DNA from 2 places in the Niveispirillum sp. FG156 genome. Region 1 is predicted to be linked to the other one. Evidence: predicted binding sites of a transcription regulator. Region 1 holds the regulator's gene; the other holds the start of a gene.
The links. Region 1 encodes PhoB, which activates phosphate uptake and scavenging genes when phosphate is short. Its sites were predicted from a motif close to TNTCATAAAACTGTCA; they were not measured.

Region 1 (7,623 bases):
AGATTGCGGCCAGCCCCGTGGGCGACACCTATTTCCCGGAATTCGACCGCAGCGCCTTCCTGGGTGAGGAACTGGGCATGCAGATGGCCAAGGGGCCGGATCAGCCGGCCTTCCGCGTCATGCTGTTCCACCGGCGGTAATGCGATGGCGGCGCTGCTTGCTTGGCAGGAAATGACGGTCGGGTCCGGCCTGATGATATCGGCTGCGTCCAGCATCAGGGTCGATCCCAGCATGCTGGAACATCAGGTTCAGGCCGCCATCGACAGCGTGCCGGATGAGCAGCGCAACCGTTTCGGCAGCCCCAACGGCGATTGGACCGCCATCACGTTACTGCACAAGGACCAGAAGGGGATGCCGGTGCCACAGCCGCCGCTGGCTCATATCCCCCTGCTGACCGACCTCCTGCGCGATGCCGGGATCGATCCGTTCGGCCTGCACATCACGCGGCAGCCGCCGGGCGTGGACCTGAAATGGCATTTTGACCATCAGGCCCTGCATCTGGACATTTGCCGTCTGCTGCTGCCGGTGCGGGTGCCGGCGGATGCCTTCACCTGGATCGGACATGAGAAAGTGGCCTACCCGCCCGGCACCCTGTGGACGGGCGACTTTGCCCTGCCGCATCAGGTGGAGAACCAGACGGATCGGGAACGGATCGTCATCGCCATCGACAGTCCTGTGACACCCGCCATCCGGGACCTGTTTCCCGCCGACCTCTACGCCCACGCTCAACAGCGCATGACGTTGACCCAGCAGGCAATCAACCTCCTCGCCGCAGCCCGCGCCAAGGCGGGCTGACACCGGACAAAATTCTTGACCGGTCGTTCGTTTTCACTCAATGTCTCCATCGGAGACTTTAAGCCATGCTGAAAATCATCCTTCCTCTGTTGTTCAAGGTGAGGCCCAAAATGGTCTATGACATGATCCGCCAGCAGATGGTGGGTTCCCTGCCCTTCGTGCACCATTGCGGCATTGATCTGGTCAGCATTGGCGACGGCACCGCCGAGGCGCGGGTGACCGACCGGGCGGAGGTGAAGAACCATATCGGCACGCCCCATGCCGGCGTCATCTTCACGCTGGCCGAAACGGCCAGCGGCGGGGCGATGGCCGGTGCCATGGCGCCTGTCCTGGCGAGCATCCGGCCCGTGGCGGCCCAGGCGACGATCCAGTATCTGGCCGTGGCCAAGGGCGATCTGCGCGCCGTGGCCCGCACGGGCCGGTCGGGTGCCGATCTGCGAGCGGAACTGGAATCCTCCGGCAAGGTGCGCTTCCCCGTGGAGGTGGAGATCCTGGACGGCGCCGGCAGCCCCGTGTCGAAGATGGTGGTGGAATGGTACGTCAGCCCCAAGCGGTCCTGACCACCGACCTGGCCCCCCGCCGCGACAGCTTCCACCATGGCGACCTGCGCGCCGCCTCCCTGTCGGCGGCCCTGGCCATGGTGGAGGCAGGCGGCCCGGAGGCCCTGTCCTTCCGCGCGGTCGCGGCGGCGGTCGGTGTCAATCACCGCGCGCTTTACCGCCATTTCGCGGACAAGCATGAACTGACCCTGGCCCTGGCGGCACAGGGGTTCGATGGGCTGGCCGCCGTGATCCAGGCCGGGTTCGATGGCGAGGGCGGTCAGCCCAGGCCCGGCCCGCTCTACCGCGCCTATGTGGATTTCGCCCTGGACCGGCCCGCGCTGTACGCCCTGATGTATGGCATTCCGGGACAGGATTACCTGACCCATCCGGCCCTGGCCCCGTCGGTCGCCAAGGTCACGCGCCTTGCGGGCAAGGCCTTCCGCCGGGGGGACGATCCGCCCGGCTTCTCCATCGCGATCCGCGACCGCGTCATGCGCGCCTGGGGAGAGGTGCATGGCCTGTGCGACCTGTGGCAGCGCGGGGCGCTGCGGGCACGGGATGCCGCATCGGCCAAGGCCTATATCCTTGGTTTGCTGGCGCAATGATACCGGCGATCAAGATTGTTGACCGCCGGTACGGCGGCGACCGCCGCCGCGCGCCACATGGCGCGTAGCCAAGCCCACGGATGTGGGCGCCGGCGATTGAGGGGCGGGAAAGATTGACCGGAGGTCAAGATTTCATGCCGACCGCATAATTCGCCCGCCACCCCTGCGCCCTGCGATATCCCGCCGCGCTTGTTTGGCACTTCACGCCAGGGCGCGGGCGACTATCTTCTGCACGCCATGCAACTGACCACCATCCCCGAACACATCCTCCCGGATGCCCTGGCCGCCGTCGCCAGCAACTTGACCCCCGAAAGCCGGACGGCCAAGGTGCTGGCCCGCATTGCGGCCACGCGCGATCTGATCGCGCTGGGTGTGGACACGCCTTCCCACCGGGCGGCAGGCGTCGCTCTGGCCCGCCGCTTTGGCATCGGCGTAATCGATGAGGAGCCGCAGGCCGCCTTTTCCTATGATGGTCATTCCATCCGCACCCGGTCAGAGGCCTATGTCCTGATCCATGAGGTGGCACACTGGCTGGTGGCCCCGCCGGAACGCCGGGGCCTGATCGATTTCGGCCTGGGTGCCGGTCCTGAGTCCGGCCGGATTGAGGAGGCCAACCGCGCGCTGGCCGTGGGCCAGGATGACCAGATACGCGAAGAGGCGCTGGCCTCGCTGCTGGGCATCCTGTGGGAGGTGGAGTTGGGCCAGCCCGCCATCCTGGCCTTCCTGGAACAGAACTGGCTGGAGGGCTGGGAAAGGCCTGCCTGCGCGGAGAATCTGACCGACAATGTCGAAGCGCTTTTGCAGGCGGGTTTGATCAATGCGGATGGGCGGCCAAATCCGCCGGAATCGTGCGTGGATCGCACCTGCGCCGCAGCTTGATTTCGTTATTTCACACCCCCTTGCGGGTGGTTTGAGGATGCGGTTCCCTGAAGGCAAAACCATTTGCCCCAGGGGGGAAACATGTCCGGCGCACCCGCCATCCTGTCCATGATCGGCAACACCCCGATCGTCCGCATCACCCGTTTCGATACCGGCCCGTGTGAGCTGTATCTGAAGCTGGAAAACCAGAATCCCGGCGGCTCCATCAAGGACCGTATCGCGCTGAAGATGATCGAGGCGGCGGAGGCAGAGGGCAAGCTGGCCCCCGGCGGCACGGTGATCGAGGCGACGGCAGGCAATACCGGCCTGGGCCTGGCCCTGGTCTGCGCCGCCAAGGGCTACCGCCTGATCCTGGTTATCCCCGACAAGATGGCGACCGAGAAGATCAACAATCTGCGCGCCCTGGGCGCACAGATCCACATCACAAGGTCGGATGTGGGCAAGGGCCACCCCGCCTATTACCAGGACATTGCCGAACGCCTGTCGACCGAAATTCCCGGCAGCTTCTATGTGAACCAGTTCGCCAACCCCGCCAATCCGCGCGCGCATGAGGAATGGACCGGCCCGGAGATGCTGCGCCAGATGGATGGCGACATTGACGCGGTGGTGGCCGGCATCGGCTCTGGCGGCACCTTCACGGGCCTGGGCGCCTTCTTCGCCAAGGCCAGTCCCAAGACCGCCATGGTCATCGCCGACCCGGTCGGCTCCATCATTGCCGATCTGGTGAACAAGGGCACCCATGACGAACCCGGTTCCTGGGTGGTCGAAGGCGTGGGCGAGGATTTCGTGCCCCCCATCTGCGACCTTCAGTACGCCAAGGCCGCCTATTATGTCAGCGATACCGAAAGCCTGAACGCCGCGCGCGACCTGCTGCGGCTGGAGGGCATCCTGGCCGGCTCCTCATCGGGCACCCTGTTCGCGGCGGCGCTGAAATATTGCCGGGCGCAAACGACGCCCAAGAAGGTCGTCACCTTCGTCTGCGACACGGGCAACAAGTACCTGTCGAAGATGTTCAACGATGCCTGGATGGAAGATCACGGCTTCACCCCGCGCGAGCGTCATAACGATCTGCGCGACCTGATGACCCGCCGCTTCGACAAGGGTCAGGTGGTCACCGTCGGGCCGGAGGATACGCTGCTGACCGCGTACAAGCGGATGCGGATTTCCGACGTGTCACAGTTGCCCGTGATGGAAGGCGAACGGGTGATCGGCATCCTGGATGAAAGCGACCTGCTGCTGCATGTCGAAAAGGACCCGGCGCGGTTCCGGGACAAGGTCTATACGGCCATGGTCAACCGGCTGGAAACCCTGCCCGTGACCGCGACCATGGCCGACCTGCGCGCCCTGTTCAACCGCAACATGGTGGCCATCATCATGGATGGCCCGGTGTTCCTGGGCCTGCTGACCCGCACCGACGTGCTGAACCATCTGCGCCGGCAGTTGGGGTGATATCGCCTCAACGCACTTGGCTCCCCTCGTCATCCCGGCGAAAGCCGGGACCCAGGGGCCACAGGATCAAAGCTCTACGCTGCTTTGGTCGAAGCCGCCGAAAGGTCGGGCATTCGGCCCCTGGGTCCCGGCTTTCGCCGGGATGACGAAATAGGCCGCGCACTGTAGAAAAAAGGGCACTGTCCCTCGACAGCGCCCTTTTCAATTCTCTGTCCCAAGACTCACATCGTCGTCTTGTTATCCAACGCATAACCCGCCGAACGGACGGTGCGGATCACGTCCTGCTCTTCCGTCTCGTTCAGCGCCTTGCGCAGCCGGCGGATATGTACGTCGACGGTGCGCAACTCGACATAGACGTCGTGGCCCCAGACGATGTCCAGCAGCTGTTCACGCGAGAAAACCCGCCCCGGATGCTGCATGAAATGGCGCAGCAAGGCGAATTCCTTCGGCCCCAGATGGATATCCCGGCCCCCGCGCCGAACGCGGTGGGCCGCCAGGTCCATGGAGATGTCGGAGAAGCGCAGCAGCTCCTCCGCCAGACCCGGCGAGGCGCGGCGCAGGACGGCGCGGATACGGGCGACCAGTTCGGTGGGGCTGAACGGCTTGGACAGGTAATCATCCGCCCCGCTGTTCAGGCCACGGACCTTGTCCGCCTCTTCCCCGCGCGCCGTCAGCATGATGACGGGCGTCTCGCGGGTCTTGGGATTGCGGCGCAACTGGCGGCAGACCTCCAGCCCGCTCATCAGCGGCAGCATCCAGTCCAGCAGGATCAGATGCGGGCTGCGTTCATCGGCCAGCAGCAGGGCTTCTTCCCCGTCACCGGCGGTGATGACCCGGAACCCTTCACGTTCCAGGTTGTAGGACAGCAGGGTGACGAGGTCGGCCTCGTCTTCAACAACCAGGATCAGCGGCTTCAAGGCGGCGTTCATCGGGGTCCCTTGGCGCTAGATGGTGGCGGGGCGGGGCTAGCTCAGCCCTCGCCCTCGACCGGTTCAATGATGGTGAAGCTGGACTTGTCGCTCTTGGGCCGTTCCGCCGTCAGCGGCTGGCCCTTGACCAGGAAATGCACGGTTTCCGCGATGTTGGTCGCATGGTCGCCGGCGCGTTCCAGGTTCTTGGCAATGAACAGAAGATGCGTGCAGGGGGTGATGTTGCGCGGGTCTTCCATCATGTAGGTCAGGACCTCGCGGAACAGGCTGGTATAGAGATCATCCAGCTCCTCATCCCGGTGCCAGGCGGCCACGGCCTTGTCGACATCGCGGTCGATATAGGCGTCCAGCACATCCTTCAGCATTTCCTGCACCAGACGGCCCATGCGCGGGATGGTCCCGGCGGGGCGCATGATGGGCAACTGCGCCAGCGCGATGGAGCGCTTGGCGATATTGGCGGCATAGTCGCCCGTGCGTTCCAGATCGGCGGAGATTTTGAGTGCCGCCAGCACCTCACGCAAATCCACGCCGACCGGCGCGCGCAGCGCCAGCATGCGGATGGCATCATGTTCGATCTGGCGCTCAAACTCATCCAGGCGGGTATCGCCCTGCATGACCTTGGTGGCGCCTTCGACATCGCGGCGGCCCACGGCCTGCACGGCCGCTTCCACCTGCGCCTCCACCACGCCGCCCATCTGGGCGATCAGGTTGGACAGGCGCTGCAATTCCGCCTCGAAGGACTTGACGGTATGTTCGGTCGGCGACATGGACGTGGGTCCCTTAAAGCATGATGACCGTAGGTCGGGGTGAGGCAGGCGCCGAACCCCGACAAGCGACGGAACCGTGTAAAAGTCGGGGTTCGGCGTTGCCTCACCCACGACCTACGGCAGCGGGCATCAACCGTACCGGCCCGTGATATAGCCCTGGGTGCGCTCATCGCGCGGGTTGGTGAAGATTTCCTCGGTGTCGCCCACCTCCACCAGATCACCCAGATGGAAGAAGGCCGTGCGCTGCGATACACGCGCGGCCTGCTGCATGTTGTGGGTGACGATGGCGATGGTGAAGCTCTCGCGCAGCTCGTCGATCAGCTCCTCGATATGCGCGGTGGCGATGGGGTCAAGCGCCGAGCAGGGCTCGTCCATCAGGATGACTTCCGGGCTGACGGCAACGGCGCGCGCGATGCAAAGGCGCTGCTGCTGGCCGCCCGACAGGCCGGTGCCCGGCTCATGCAGGCGATCCTTGACCTCGTTCCACAGGCCGGCGCGCTTCAGCGAGGTTTCGACGATGGCGTCAAACTCGTCCTTGCGGGTCGCCAGGCCATGCAGCTTCGGCCCGTAGATCACGTTCTCATAGATCGACTTCGGGAACGGGTTCGGCTTCTGGAACACCATGCCGACACGGGCGCGCAACTGCACCACGTCCAGCTTGGGATCGTAGATATCCTCGCCATCCAGCAGGATCTTGCCTTCGACGCGGCAGATATCGATCGTGTCGTTCATGCGGTTCAGGGTGCGCAGGAACGTGGACTTGCCACAGCCCGAGGGGCCGATCATGGCCAGCACCTCGTTCTGGTAGATATCGACATTGACGCCGTGCAGGGCGCGCTTGGCGCCGTAATAGACCTTCACGTCGCGGGCCGACACCTTCACCGGCTGGGTGACGGCGGCTTGTACAGGCTTGTTCAGGGTCATGCTGTCCATTTTTACCACCGACGTTCGAATTTCTTGCGCAGCCAGATGGCGGCACCGTTCATCAGGATCAGGAAGGCCAGCAGCACAAGGATGGCGGCCGAGGTCAGTTCGACAAAGCCGCGTTCCGGCTTGTCCGACCACATGAAAATCTGCACCGGCAGGACCGAGGAGCTGGCCAGCAGGCCGTCCGGGGCCGACGTGATGAAGGCGTTCATGCCGATCATCAGCAAGGGCGCCGTCTCACCCACGGCATGGGCCATGCCGATGATGGTGCCCGTCATGATGCCCGGCATGGCCAGCGGCAGCACATGGTGCATCACCGTCTGCAGGCGCGAGGCGCCCATGCCCAGCGCTGCCTCCCGGATCGAGGGCGGAACCGCCTTCAATGCCGCGCGGCTGGCGATGATGATGGTGGGCAGCACCAGCAGGCCCAGCACCAGACCACCGACCAGCGGGGCAGAGCGCGGCATGCCGAAGAAGTTGAGGAATACCGCCAGACCCAGGAGACCGAACACGATGGAGGGCACGGCCGCCAGATTGTTGATATTGACCTCAATGATCTCGGTCAGCCGGTTCTTCGGCGCGAACTCTTCCAGATAGACGGCCGCTGCAACACCGATGGGCAAGGCCGTGAACAGGGTCACCGCCATGGTCAGCAAGGTGCCGACCGCCGCCCCCAGCAGGCCTGCCAGCTCGGGATAATTGCTGTCGCTGGCGGTAAAGAAGGTGGTGT
Region 2 (7,623 bases), on a different contig from region 1:
CATGGCGAACTGGTTGGGATCGAAACTGGGGCTGGAACAGAGCGCGTGGATGCCGCCGGTATTCACATCCATGACGATGGCCGCCGCGCTCTCCTCCGCCGACAGGCGCTGGTGCATATAATGCTGAAGCTTGGCATCGATGGTCAGTGTCGCTTCGCGCCCCGGCTGGCCGGGATCGCGCGACAGTTCCCGGATGACACGGCCAACCGCGTTCACTTCCAGCTGGCGGTTGCCGGCGGCGCCGCGCAGGGCCTGATCATACTGTTTCTCGATGCCGCCCTTGCCCACCTTGAAACCGGGCAGGGTCAGCAGCGGGTCGCTGGACCCTTCGACATCCTTCTCCGCCGCCACCCCGACATAGCCCAGAACATGACTCAACGCCTCGCCGAACGGGTAGGAGCGGACCTGGCCGACATCGATGGACACGCCCGGCAGGTCGGGCAGATTAACCTCAATCGCCGCCACCTGATCCCAGGTCAGGTTTTCCTTGATGGTGATAGGCGCGAAGGAGCGGGAGCGCTGGATATCGCGCTGAATGCGCCTTTCATCCGCCTCGGTCAGGGGGATCAGCTTTCCCACCTCATCCAGGATCTGCTGCACGTCGCCGGCGCGTTCGGACACGATGATGGTGCTGAAATTCTGCTCATTCACGGCCAGCGGCACGCCGAACCGGTCGGTGATCAGGCCGCGGGGCGGCGCCACCAGCCGCAGCGAGATGCGGTTATCCTCCGCCAGCACGGTATAGCGGTCGCTCTCCACGATCTGGAGATAGTAGAGCCGGCCCATCAGCGTGGCCACGGCAGCGCCCTGCAGCCCGCCCAGCACCAGCGTGCGGCGGGACAGCATGCGCTGGCGTTCGGCGTCCCGGTCAAAGGCCGACATGGGTTACCCTCAGCTCAAATAGGCGCGGTGCAGCCTTTGCAGCAGCCAGGCCATCAACGGGAACAATGCCACGCCCATCAGGGCCTGCACCAGCACGGGCCGCGCGTCCAGAAGGCTGGCCGTCATCAGGGCGAACACCGACCATTGTACCGCCGCCGCCCCTGTGGCCACCAATGCAAAACCGATCCACAGCATCACGAAGGACCGGCCCAGGAAGAAGCGGCGCTGGGTGATTAACAGCCAATAGGCCATCATCAGCACCATGGAGGTCGATCCGATGGGCGTGCCGCCGATCAGGTCCTGCAACAGGCCGATGGCGAACACCACCAGCGGGCGCAGCAGGTCGGGCCGGTGGATGACCCAGTAGAACAGGCACATCAGCATGAAGGGCACCGTCACCATGGCATAGCCGGGCAACGGCAAAGGCACCATCCCGACCAGCATGGCCAGGATAGTGACGGTGAAGGGCACAAGGTTGCGTGCCGTCTGATCGAGCTGGTTAAACAATCCGCCGGCCAAGGCCGTGCCCCTTACTTCATCGCGCCGGGCTGCGTCGCTTCGGCGGCCACGCCGCCTACGGTGCCGAAATCGACCACCTGCACATGCTCCACACGCGACAGGTCGGCCATAGGCACGACCCGGGGCTTGCCACCGGCCCCGATTTCAACAATGCCGACGGGCAGACCCGGCGGGAACAGGCCGCCATGGCCAGAAGTAAACACCCGCTCACCCGGCGTAACCTCGCTGTTGGGCGGCAGGTACGTCAGCAGCGGATGGTCGGAATTGTCACCCGCCAGCATGGCGCGCTGCCGGCTGCTTTCCAGCACGACGGGGATGCGGGCATTCAGATCGGTGATCAGCAGCACGCGCGACGACCAGTCGCCGACCTGCACGATACGCCCAACCAGCCCCTGCCCCGACATCACGGCCTGACCGCGTGCCACACCATCGCGTTCGCCGATGGTGACAACGACCGTCCGCACAAAGGCGCCGCCGGGATCACCGACGACACGGCCCGTGACCACACGCGCCGCCGGGTCCGGCTTGAAGGACAGGAGCGAGCGCAGGGAGCGGTTTTCGGCATCCAGACGCAGCGCCGCCTGTTCCCACTGCCGCAACCGGGAATTCTCTTCGCGCAGGCGGGCATTCTCGTCATGCAGATCGACCAGCTGCCGGAAATATTCCAGCCCGTCGGCCACACTGGAGGCCGGACGCGACATGACGTTCAGAACCGGGGAAACGGCATCGGTGACGCGCGTGCGCGCCTGTTCCACCGCACCGCCATTCACATGCCCGATCATCATCAGGGCGGCGGCAGCCAGGATCAGCAGCGGAAAATAGAATCGCTGCACCATCCCCCAAAGAGGGGCCGCGATGCGCACGACGGATCCGCTATTGCGTGTCTTCACCGGGGGGTGGTGTCCCGTGATCGGGTAAGCCACCGAAATCGGTGGCTTACAGTGCCTTGTGAAAGTAACGCTTCAACGCGATGGTGTAAATATCGGATCGCTATAGCGGACCGATCAATACATGCGAATCAGCACGTTGCGCAGGCTTTCCTCTTCCAGCGCGCGACCGGAGCCCAGCGCTACGCAGGACAGCGGATCATCGGCAATGGAAACCGGCAGGCCGGTGGCATGGCGCAGGACATAATCCAGGTTGGCCAGCAGCGCGCCGCCACCCGTCAGGACGATGCCCTTGTCCACGATATCGGCGGCCAGTTCGGGCGCCGTATGTTCCAGGGCAACCTTCACGGCCTCAATGATCTGGCTGACCGGTTCGGCCAGGCTCTCGGCAATTTGCCGCTCGCTCATCACCAGTTCCTTGGGCACGCCGTTCATCAGGTCGCGGCCCTTGATCTCCATGACCCGGCCTTCACCATCTTCCGGCGGGCAGGCGGAACCGATTTCTTTTTTGATACGCTCAGCCGAGCCTTCACCCACCAGCAGGTTATGGTGACGGCGGATATAGCCGATGATGGCCTCATCCATCTTGTCACCGCCCACGCGGGCGGACCGGGCATGGACGGTGCCGTTCAGCGACAGGACGGCCACTTCCGTGGTGCCACCGCCGATATCGACGACCATGCTGCCCGTCGGCTCCGTCACCGGCAGGCCGGCGCCGATGGCGGCAGCCATCGGTTCCTCGATCAGGGAAACGCGGCGCGCGCCGGCAGCCTCGGCACTTTCCTGGATCGCGCGGCGTTCGACGGCGGTGGAACCCGACGGAACGCAGATCACGATTTCCGGGCTGGCAAAGCTGCGGCGGTTGTGAACCTTGCGGATGAAATGCTTGATCATTTCTTCCGCAACTTCGAAGTCGGCGATGACGCCGTCGCGAAGCGGGCGGATGGCCTGGATGTTGCCAGGCGTACGGCCAAGCATCAGCTTGGCCTCGTCCCCCACGGCCAAGACCTGCTTCTTGCCCCGCAGGTCGCGGATGGCGACCACCGACGGTTCATTGAGGACGATGCCGCGACCCTTCACGTAGACGAGCGTGTTCGCCGTACCAAGGTCGATCGCCATGTCGGCGGAGAACATACCGAGCAGGTTTGAAAACATGGGTTAAGCGTATCTCTGATGTCCGGATTCTGCCGCCTTGGTGCGACCGGGCCCCGGATATGCCGGGTCGCGCTTGTTGCATAGACCATTTGGGGCGGCGCCCTCAAGCCTTGAAAGCCCTGGAAACGGAATTTCCACGCCCCGTTCCCTTCGCAGTGCCACATGAAGGGTGTGCAGGCACCGCATCACCCCCTTTCGGGCTGTTGGACCCTCAAACTTCGTGGCAAAAACATGGCAAAAACCCCCGCCGGAAGGGTGTCCGACGGGGGTTTGACTCAAGTCGTGGAATCGGAGTCGCGTGAAACCGTCATCCGACGCCGTAAATACCAAGGGTCATCTCCCACGACCTTTGGGGGCCAGCGACCGCTGGCCCGCGCACACATGTGCGCGTAAGCCAAGCCGCCGGATGGCGGCGCCCGGCGCCTGAGGGAGATGGCATTTACGCTGACATTGCCACGGGCGCAGTCTTCAGACGCTTGGTGATCAGCTTGTTCAGCGCATGCACATAGGCGCGCGCGCTGGCCACCAGCGTATCGGCATCCGCACCCTGACCATTCACGGTCTTGCCTTCCTCTTCCAGTCGCACCGTCACCTCGGCTTGGGCGTCGGTACCCTGGGTCACGGCATGCACCTGATAGAGCTGCAGCTTCGCTTCATGCGGGAAGGCCAGCTTCAGGGCGTTGAAGACGGCATCGACGGGGCCATTGCCGAAGGCCACGACCGGCGGGATGGGCTTGCCGTCAATCTCCAGTTCCAGCACGGCATGCTGCGGCCCGCGCGAACCGGCCACGACATGCAGGGCGTGGAAACGCACGCGGTCATGCTGACGACCGACCTCATCATCCATGATGGCGATGATGTCTTCGTCGTAGATGTCCTTCTTGCGGTCGGCCAGATCCTTGAACCGGCCGAACGCGTCATTCACCGCATTCTCACCCAGATCGTCATAGCCCAGTTCCTTCAGCTTGGCGCGGAAGGCGGCGCGGCCCGAATGCTTGCCCATGACCAGGGAGGAGCGGTTCAGACCCACCGATTCCGGGGTCATGATCTCATAGGTCTCGGCGTGCTTCAGCATGCCGTCCTGATGGATGCCGCTTTCATGGGCAAAGGCGTTGGCACCCACGATGGCCTTGTTGGGCTGCACCTGGAAACCGGTGATGGTGGAAACCAGACGGGAAATGCGGGTGATATGTTCCGTTTTGATACCGGTGGTGCAACCGATCAGGTCATGGCGCGTGCGCAGCGCCATTACGATCTCTTCCAGCGACGCGTTGCCCGCCCGCTCGCCCAGGCCATTGATGGTGCATTCCACCTGACGCACACCGACGCCGATGCCGGCCAGGGAATTGGCGACGGCCAACCCCAGATCGTTATGGCAATGGACAGAGAAGATGGCCTTGTCGGAATTGGGGACGCGGGTCATCACGTCCTTGAACATGGCGGCATATTCTTCCGGCAGGGCATAGCCGACCGTGTCGGGGATATTGATGGTGGTGGCGCCGGCCTTGATGGCCGCCTCCACCGTACGGCACAGGAAATCGCGGTCAGAGCGGGAACCATCCTGGGCGGACCATTCGACATCGTCGGTCAGGTTGCGGGCATAACCGACATAATCGATGGTGCGCTGCAACACCTCCTCTTCCGTCATCTTCAACATGTAGTTCATGTGGACGGGGCTGGTGGAGATGAAGGTGTGGATGCGCTTGCGCTGCGCCAGCTGCAAGGCCTCGGCGGCGCGGTCGATATCGGCGCGGGCCGTGCGGGCCAGCGCCGCGATGGTGGCATTCTTCACGGTGCGGGCCACTTCGCGCACGGCCTCAAAATCGCCGTTCGACGCGATGGGGAAACCGGCCTCGATGACATCGACGCCCATTTCCTCCAGTACCGTGGCGATGCGCAGCTTTTCATCCAGGTTCATGGAACAGCCGGGCGCCTGCTCGCCATCGCGCAGGGTGGTGTCGAAAATGATGACGCGGTTGCTGTCGCGGGTGATGCTCATGTCCTGGTCCCTTGCGGCACGTCGGGTACGGTCCTGTCAGGGGCACCGCACCGAAATCGATAGAAGAAATATGTGGTTTCGGCGGCGCCGGTCCGGCGCCTCTTCCCCTGATCGCGGGCCGCGCCGCAGCGAGGGCGGCACAGCATCGGGCGCTCAGGGGGTGATTAGTCGTAGGGTGGCGGCCAGGACAAGGCGGCCGCGACGAATGGAAGATGCAGACAGGCCAACGGCGCGGGCGGTGAGGCCCGTGCTGTTCTGCTGTTCCGTCATCTGGTCTGCCGCCATCACGGGGGGACCGTCCATCCGTAAAAGGTTTCAAGCAACGGCGAACCCACTGGGAACACCGACAGCTCATTTCATGTTTCGGTTTTAAGGCGAAATCACCGACGCGGCAAGAACCTTCATAGGGAAAGAAATGCAAAGGCTCCATGCGGGACTGGCTTGGGTGCGGCGCAATATGGGCATGTGCCCTCTTCCCCTCGACATTGACAGAAGACACCCCATTGTCTAGCGATGGGGTGGGTTCCGCTCCCAAGCAGAAGGCCAGGTAGATGAATTTCCTCAGCGCGATCGGCCGTGCCACCCTGACCTTCCTGGAGGCGACTGGGCGGCTGGCCCTGTTCACCCTAACGGCCCTGGCCCATTGCCTGCGCCCGCCCTTCTATTTCCGGCATATCGGTCGGCAGATGGTGGAGATCGGCTATTACAGCCTACCCGTCGTCGGCCTGACCGCCGTGTTCACGGGCATGGTGCTGGCGCTGCAAAGCTATTCCGGCTTCTCCCGCTTCTCCGCCGAAAGCGCCATCGCCACCGTCGTGGTTCTGTCGATCACCCGTGAACTGGGGCCGGTTCTGGCCGGCCTGATGGTGGCGGGCCGCATTGGTGCCGCCATGGCGGCGGAACTGGGCACCATGCGGGTGACGGAGCAGGTGGACGCGCTAACCACGCTTTCCACCAACCCCTATAAGTATCTGGTGGTGCCCCGCCTGATCGCCGGCACCACCATGCTGCCCATCCTGGTGCTGGTGGCCGACATCATCGGTGTGTTCGGCGGCTATCTGGTGGCCGTCTACCGGCTGGGCTTCAACGCGTCGAGCTATATCAACAACAGTTGGCAATATCTGGAATTCATGGACGTGGTGTCCGGTCTGGTGAAGGCGGCGGCGTTCGGCTTCGTCATCTCGCTGATGGGCTGCTACCACGGCTATAACTCGCGCGGCGGCGCGCAGGGCGTGGGGGCGGCCACCACCAATGCCGTGGTATCCGCCTCCATCCTTATCCTGGTCCTGAACTACCTGCTGACGGGGATCTTCTTCTCATGACGATGGCGCCCTTGGAACTGACGCAGGATATGGATGTGCCGAAGATCTCGCTGAAAGGCGTGAAGAAGGCGTTCGGGCCCAAGGTGGTGCTGGACGGCGTCGACCTGGATATCCAGCGCGGCGAAAGCGTGGTGATCATCGGCGGCTCGGGCACCGGCAAGTCGGTGCTGCTGAAAAGCATCCTGGGCATCCTGCAGCCCGATGCGGGCAGCATCCGTATCGATGGGGAGGATACGACCTATATCACGGGCCGTGACCGTGAACGCGCCATGGCCAAGTTCGGCATGCTGTTCCAGGGGGCCGCCCTGTTCGACAGCCTGCCCGTCTGGGAAAACGTGGCCTTCGGCCTGATGCAGGGGCAGCGCGTGGGCCGGAAGGAGGCACGGGAGCGTGCCGTCGCCACCTTAGGTGCCGTCGGCCTGGGTCCTGATGTCGCCAACCTTTCCCCCTCCGAACTGTCGGGCGGCATGCAGAAGCGCGTGGGCCTGGCCCGCGCCATCTGCACCAACCCGGAGATCATCTTCTTTGACGAGCCGACGACGGGCCTGGACCCGATCATGGCTGACGTCATCAACGACCTGATCGTGAAATGCGTGAAGGATCTGGGCGCCACCGCGCTTTCCATCACCCATGACATGGCCAGCGCCCGCAAGATCGCCGACCGTATCGCCATGCTCTACAAGGGCAAGCTGATCTGGGTGGGTCCTGTGTCGGAGATCGACAATAGCGGCAACGCTTACGTCGATCAGTTCATCCATGGCCGCGCCGAAGGCCCGATCCAGATGCAGATCCGGGCTTTTTAGAGCGGACTTCTTCTGACTGGAAACGCGTTCTCTTCGTCATCCCGGCGAAAGCCGGG

Region 2: the regulator PhoB is predicted to act here: its motif matches at 5,804-5,819, upstream of ACODSP_RS00010 (MlaE family ABC transporter permease).

What each region holds. Positions count from the first base shown of each region.
Region 1 is NZ_JBMDKE010000024.1:77,600-85,222, reverse strand. Features, by position in the region: gene ACODSP_RS16550 (dihydrofolate reductase) at 1-140, shown strand, start outside; gene ACODSP_RS16545 (aspartyl/asparaginyl beta-hydroxylase domain-containing protein) at 145-795, shown strand; gene ACODSP_RS16540 (PaaI family thioesterase) at 861-1,355, shown strand; gene ACODSP_RS16535 (TetR/AcrR family transcriptional regulator) at 1,328-1,942, shown strand; gene ACODSP_RS16530 (hypothetical protein) at 2,132-2,821, shown strand; gene ACODSP_RS16525 (pyridoxal-phosphate dependent enzyme) at 2,903-4,270, shown strand; gene phoB (phosphate regulon transcriptional regulator PhoB) at 4,492-5,199, opposite strand; gene phoU (phosphate signaling complex protein PhoU) at 5,241-5,966, opposite strand; gene pstB (phosphate ABC transporter ATP-binding protein PstB) at 6,096-6,899, opposite strand; gene pstA (phosphate ABC transporter permease PstA) at 6,902-7,623, opposite strand, start outside.
Region 2 is NZ_JBMDKE010000001.1:30-7,652, reverse strand. Features, by position in the region: gene mrdA (penicillin-binding protein 2) at 1-882, opposite strand, end outside; gene mreD (rod shape-determining protein MreD) at 892-1,401, opposite strand; gene mreC (rod shape-determining protein MreC) at 1,413-2,291, opposite strand; gene ACODSP_RS00020 (rod shape-determining protein) at 2,406-3,443, opposite strand; gene ACODSP_RS00015 (2-isopropylmalate synthase) at 3,883-5,442, opposite strand; gene ACODSP_RS00010 (MlaE family ABC transporter permease) at 5,994-6,764, shown strand; gene ACODSP_RS00005 (ABC transporter ATP-binding protein) at 6,761-7,567, shown strand.